DNA from 2 places in the Periweissella cryptocerci genome. Region 1 is predicted to be linked to the other one. Evidence: predicted binding sites of a transcription regulator. Region 1 holds the regulator's gene; the other holds the start of a gene.
The links. The regulator Rex, encoded in region 1, represses fermentation and respiration genes when NADH is low (regulators of the CRP and FNR family bind a similar motif). The targets are predictions, from matches to a motif close to TTGTGAANTANTTCACAA.
Positions count from the first base shown of each region.

Region 2: EQG49_RS00790 (alpha-hydroxy-acid oxidizing protein) is a predicted target of Rex. The motif match lies at 1,979-1,996, and genes of this name have one in related genera.

Region 1 is NZ_CP037940.1:2,004,091-2,007,516, forward strand. It holds gene EQG49_RS08780 (ABC-F family ATP-binding cassette domain-containing protein) at 1-1,562, opposite strand, end outside; gene EQG49_RS08785 (redox-sensing transcriptional repressor Rex) at 1,736-2,383, shown strand; gene groES (co-chaperone GroES) at 2,640-2,924, shown strand; gene groL (chaperonin GroEL) at 3,010-3,426, shown strand, end outside.
Region 2 is NZ_CP037940.1:166,036-169,461, reverse strand. It holds gene EQG49_RS00795 (glycerophosphodiester phosphodiesterase family protein) at 1-205, shown strand, start outside; gene EQG49_RS00790 (alpha-hydroxy-acid oxidizing protein) at 709-1,818, opposite strand; gene EQG49_RS00785 (DUF2628 domain-containing protein) at 2,126-2,380, shown strand; gene EQG49_RS00780 (hypothetical protein) at 2,471-3,163, shown strand.

The DNA.
Region 1 (3,426 bases):
CCTTCAGGCGAGATTTCAACAATTTCGGTAGCCGTCTGATTGATGAAGTACCGGTCATGGGAAACAAATAAGACCGTACCGTTAAATTCGTTGACGGCAACTTCAAGAACTTCGCGGGAATCGATATCCAGGTGATTAGTTGGTTCGTCAAGGATAAGGAAGTTATCGTGATCCATCGCTAACTTAGTGAGCATCAGACGCGCCCGTTCGCCCCCTGAGAGACTATTAACCTTTTTGGTAATATCATCCCCACTAAAGAGAAATGAGCCAAGAATCGACCGAATATCCTTTTCTGGCGTTTGTGGATGCTCATCCCAGAGTTCTTGCACAATTGTTTTGTTTTCGTGGAGCGTGTGTTGCTCTTGGTCATAGTAGCCAACCGACACATTGGCGCCAATTTTAGCAGATCCTTTGATAAACGGAATGATGCCTAGGATGCTCTTGAGTAAAGTCGATTTACCAACACCATTAGGACCAACAATAGCAACGGCATGGTGTTTATCGACGTCAATATTAATTGGTTCAGCGAGAATATGATCGGGTGAATACCCAACTGCCGCATCACGGACACGTAAAACTTCACTCCCGCTTTCTAGGTCAGTTGAGAATTGGATTTGAGCGCGGGATGAATCAACCGTTGGCTTTTCAATCCGTTCCATTTTTTCGAGTTGTTTCCGCCGTGCTTGTGCCCGCTTGGTCGTGGAAGCGCGGACAATATTACGATTAACGAAGTCTTCCAACTTATCAATTTCTTTTTGTTGTTTTTCAAATTCCCGAGAAGCAGTCTTAAGACGTTCGGCTTTTGTATCCAAGAAACGGGAATAATTACCAGTATAGTGGTCAAGATGGCCAAAGTTCATATCGTAAACTTCAGTGACAACGCGATCTAGGAAGTACCGGTCGTGCGATACGAGTAAGAGGGCACCGGTGTAGCTTTGTAAATAGCTTTCCAGCCACGCTAAAGTATCCATATCTAAGTGGTTAGTTGGTTCATCTAAAATTAATAAATCGGGACGTTCAAGTAGGGCTTTAGCTAGGGCTAAACGTGTTTTTTGACCACCGCTCAGAGAGCTAATCTTGTCATCAAAACGATCCGGTTCAAACTGAAAACCATGGAGCACACCACGAATAGCTGCTTCATAACCGTAACCATTTTTTTCGTTAAAATCGTGTTGGATTTGGTCGTAGTTAGCGAGTACGCGGGTGTATTCATCTGGGGTCACCGAACTAGGGTCAGCAATCACGGCTTCTAAACGGTGCATTTCTTTTTCCATTTTACGGACTTCAGCGAACGCATCAAGCATTTCATCCCAGATTGTATTTTCAGTGTCTAAACCGGTATCTTGCGCCAAATAACTCATGGTGAGATCTTTCTTGCTAGTGACATCACCTTCATCAGGGGCTTCTTGGCCAGTGATGATTTTCAGCAAGGTCGACTTACCAGCACCATTGCGCCCAACTAAAGCAATCCGCGCGCGGTCTTGAATTTCTAATTGTACATCGCTAAACAATACATCCGCTCCAAAGCGGCGTTCCACATGTTGGACTTGCAACAAAATCATTTTGGCTTACCTCATTCTTTATCTCTAATATGTTGATTTTACCATAGCTGCGCCTAAAAGTTTGTGAAAATGCGATTGTTTTTTAGTTCACAAGCAAGCAAAATGTGCTACAATAGCAAACGAAAAGAAATTCACAAGACAAAATAATATTTGTGAAAATGGAGGACGATTACGTGACTGAACCATCAATTCCACGCGCAACTGCTAAGCGCTTGCCAATCTATTACCGTTATCTTAACTTCTTATTGGATGCGGGTAAAACTCGGGTTTCATCGACTGAATTGTCAGATGCTGTGAAGTTTGATGCAGCCACGATTCGTCGTGACTTCTCATACTTTGGCGCATTGGGAAAACGCGGATATGGATATGACGTTGAAAGTTTACTAACTTTTTTCGCGAAGATTCTTAACCAAGATACTTTAACAAATGTTGCTTTAATTGGTTTGGGAAATTTAGGCCATGCTTTGTTAAACTTTAATTTCCACAAAAATTCAAATGTGCGCGTATCGGCAGTATTTGATATTAACCCAGAATTAATTAACACAATCCAATCTGGGGTGCCAGTATATGATATTCAAGATTTAGTTAAGCAAATCGAAGATCAACGGATTGAAATTGCAATTTTGACTGTGCCATCTGAAACAGCTCAAAAGACAACGGATTTACTTGTACAAGCGGGTGTGAAGGGGATTTTAAACTTCACGCCATTACGTGTTACTGTACCAGACTCTGTTCGCGTGCAAAACGTTGATTTAACTAACGAATTGCAAACTTTGATTTACTTCATTGAAAACTACACCAGTGAAGGTGAAAATAAATAATTAATTCTTTTTCGGGCTGACCATTTTGGTTGGCCTTTTTTTATATTACTGAATGCACTTTAAATTTGTACAGATATATATAGCGGAAAAATAAGTAGGCAAAATGTGCGCTAATTACACATGTAAAATGTCGATTAGGGTGGATTTGTTAACCATAAGACTTGCATTCTTTTGCGGGCGTGATAAGATAGTGATTGTAGATATTAGCACTTAGAGAATGAGAGTGCTAAAAATAATTCATATGGAGGTGGATAGCATGTTAAAGCCATTAGGTGATCGTGTTATTTTACAATTAGAAAAAAAAGAAGAAGAAACATTCGGCGGTATCGTGATTGCCGGTGGTACTGACGAAAAACCAACCACAGCGAAGGTTATTGCTGTTGGTGCCGGTTACCTCTTGCAAGATGGTACGTTGACACCTTTATCAGTTAAGGCGGGCGACATTGTCTTGTTTGATAAGTTTGCTGGTAATGAAATCAAGCACGATGGTGAAGATTTCTTAGTAGTTCACGAAAAAGACATCATCGCGATTGTCGACTAATTTACAATGGTGCAGAATTTAACGTAAAGTTTGAATTTTGGCAACCGTTAATGAAATATAAAATTGAAGTGAGGCAAATTAACACATGGCAAAAGATTTAAAATTCTCTGAAGACGCTCGCGCAGCAATGTTACGTGGGGTTGATAAGTTAGCAGATACAGTTAAGACAACCATTGGACCAAAGGGACGTAACGTTGTTTTGGAAGAAACTTACGGCGCACCTACCATCACTAATGATGGGGTAACAATCGCTAAGGCAATTGAACTTGAAGATCACTTTGAAAACATGGGCGCAAAGCTTGTGGCTGAAGTGGCTTCTAAGACGAACGACATTGCTGGTGACGGTACTACTACGGCCACTGTTTTGACGCAAGCCATCGTGAACGAAGGTTTGAAGAACGTGACTGCCGGTGCTAACCCAGTTGGTATCCGTCGTGGTATCGAATTAGCAACCAAGGCTGCTGTTGAAGCATTGCACGGTATGTCACACAAGGTTGAAACT
Region 2 (3,426 bases), 1.2 Mb from region 1:
CCAAGCAGTCCAGGCAGAATATATTCACCCCGACGCAGCATTTTTGACGGCGGCCCAAGTTGCAGAGTTTACGGAACAGGGCTTTCGCACTAATGTGTGGACAGTCAACACCCAAGACAAGGCAAGCGAATTGTTTAGTTGGGGTGTTCATGGAGTCTTTACTGATTTTGCCCATGAATTAACATTTCAACCCGCATTTATCTAGATAATCACTGATAAGCAAAATGGACTATATTTTTTCTAACGTGGGATTGTCGTTTCGGTACGTTTTAATCATCGAATTACTGAGGTTCTATTGTCAGCGGTTTTTCATGCTGCTGCCTGTGATTGGTAATTATTTTTCGCTAGTTTGAGCATTACGCCTAACTAACGAAGTGCCGGTAAATTGCTTGGCGGTCGCAGACTTTACACCACGACTGGGGTGATATGTGTGAAACACATGTCGCCGCTGAGGATAAGATGAGGAGTCTTAGGAATTTATTCCTTAGAGTCCCAGCTTATCCGAGTTGTTCAAGACCGCACTTTGGCTTGAACATGTGCTTCCAGCGTGGTGCGCCAAGTAATTTACTGGCACGTAGTGGTCAATTATATTCAATTCCACGTCAGCCAAAATAAAAAGGATGTCCGCTCAAGTAAATTGAGTGAACATCCTTTTTATTTTGGCGTAGTTAGCCGTATTTGTGATAAATTAACGGGCTGGCGCTAGTATTATTTGGCGTCTGCTAGGACGGTATTTTTAACATCAGCGATAGTTTGCGTACCTGCTAGTTGCATGTCAATTGTTAATTCTTTCTTGAAGTGATTGTATACATCGGTCACACCTTGGACACCACCGAGGCTCAAGCCCCAGAGCATTGGGCGACCAATTGCGACGATATCTGCGCCACTTGCGAGTGCTTTGAAGATGTGTTGACCGCGGCGCACACCAGAATCGAAGATAACTGGCACACGCTTAGCAACTACTGCGGCAATCTCAGCAAGGGTGTCAAATGAACCAGGGGCACCGTCGATTTGGCGACCACCGTGGTTACTTACCCAGATACCATCGGCACCCGCATTCAGCAAGTCTTCAATATCAAGTGGTGATTGCACACCTTTAACAATGACTGGCAAATGCGTGTAATCCTTGATGGCTTTAATATCAGCAAGTGAAAGCTTTTGCTTGGCTTTGGCATAAATGGCGGCAATTCCTTCACCTTCGCCGGAATCTGGTCCCGCAGTCTTAGCGGCCCAGGCGGCAAGATTCTTCATTGGTAGTGGGAAGGCAAAATTGTTCATAATATCACTTTCACGATAGCCACCCAAAGTTGAATCAGCCGTCAAAATAATGGCCTTGTAGCCATCATTAACTGCCATATCGAGAATCCAGTGATTAAAATCATCATCTTTACTCATGTAGAGTTGGAAGAACTTGGCGGTGTCAGGACTTGCTTGGGCCACTTCATCAACGGTGGCATTACCATACGTTGAGAGGCTAAAAATTGAGCCAGCGGCACCGACGCCTTGGACGGTATCTTTTTCCGCTTGTTCATGCACTAAGCCGTGTGCGGCAATCGGAGCAGCAATGATTGGGGCATCAATATGAATGCCGAACAGTTCGGTACTCATATCAGGTTTTTCAACATTGCGTAATACCCGGGGCAATATTTTCTTATGTTCAAAGCTAGTTACGTTTTCGCGGAGGGTAATTTCACTTTCTGCACCACCGGCTAAATAACCGAATGCACCTTTGTTCATTTTAGCTTTAACAATTGGTTCGAGCGCAGGAATGTTTACGATATCAATTGGACGTTCTTCAGTACTTGTGTGATATGCCATATGATTACTTACCTCTTAATTAAAATTTTTTACTTTTTGGTTGGATGCAATGCGTGCATCACCAATTCCGTTTCCCCGTTGCTTATGATAGTCCTTATTAACTAAAAGATAAACACTTATTATTAATAAGTTGATTACCCAAAGTTAATACTAACTTTCTATGTTAAAATGATAACAAATCATGCGTAATTTTGCTTAGAGTAGGGTTCTAGTTACCGACTTTGCACAAATTTGCGCGAATACAAAACATGAGATGCAACTTTGACGGAGCAAGTCGAAGTTGCACATGAATTAAAGGAGTTAGATTATGTATGTAACTTTAACACGGGGTTATGAAACCAAAACGGTCAAAAGTGGCTTTTCTTGGACGACTTTATTTTTTGGCTTTTTCCCAGCGCTGTTCCGTGGTGATTTCACCGGGGCGTTATTAATTTTTATTCTTGAGGTTATTTTTTCGTTGAATACATTTGGGTTTGGCTTTTCAATTGTCGGTCTAATTTTTTCATTTTTCTATAATAAGATGTACATCAACAAGCTTATCCGGCATGGTTGGCGTTTTTAACATAAGGTAGTAGCATTACTTGGTTAGGAATAATAGTGGGAGAACATCTTGGGGAATGATTGTTCTTAGTTGGGAGTAGGGGTTAGGGGAATGAAGTTTTTAGCGTTAATTAGTGTAGTTTTAAGTGGCGTGCTAATGTGGGTTTGGCATACTTTTACAACTCGGCTAGGTGCGATGCAGCATCAAATTCCAAATGTTATGGTCATCAACAACTGGTTACATGTGTATTTTTATGTGGTGATTTCTGCAATTATTCTGATAGTGTTGCTACTGATATTACGGAAACCAAAGTTATTAGCAGTGGGCATTGTTTTGCAGATTGGAATTCTTTATTACGCAGTCATCGGGCAAGCCAATGCGGTTAATCAACAAGATGTGCGGTACTTCAAAGTGGCAGCCGGTGGTGGTCGCTATAAAAAATTAGCATATAATGACGCTCGGCAATTAACGCGTGATACGGGACAATATCTGATATACGTTAATCCAGCAAAGGGTAAGCAAACGCGGGAATTGCAACAATACATTAAAGCACATGGTATCATCTTACGAACATTACGGATCCAAATTAATACTAATTTGAACTTGTTAGCAGCGACAGCTCACCAACCGCGACCCACAAGTACACCGATATTTGCTGATAAGCCAATGCTAATTGTCGTTGGCCAGGCATCGGTCATGGTGGTCAATAAAAAGGCTAAGCAACACCTCTTTGGAACAGTTAGAACCCATGAATTGAAAACAACGAGTGATTTTATCAACCAAATAGCACTTTTTTATCACTAGTACGTAGGCAGCTAGCACCACGCGGGAGTGCAATCCGTGTGGTTTTCACTGGATTTTTTGGTGCCTAACTATGTAAGTGAGTCGGCGGCGCATTTGTTCCGTGAAAATTAAAAAACAAAGATGCAGGCTAGTTTTTCGTAGCATTGAAGTGAACCCCCGGTATTGGACCAAAATCCAATACTGGGGGTTTTCGTTATGTCTAAATTTTCAAAGCATTTCAAAATTAAGTAGTACAACCAGTGACAGGTCTGACAGGTTGATGA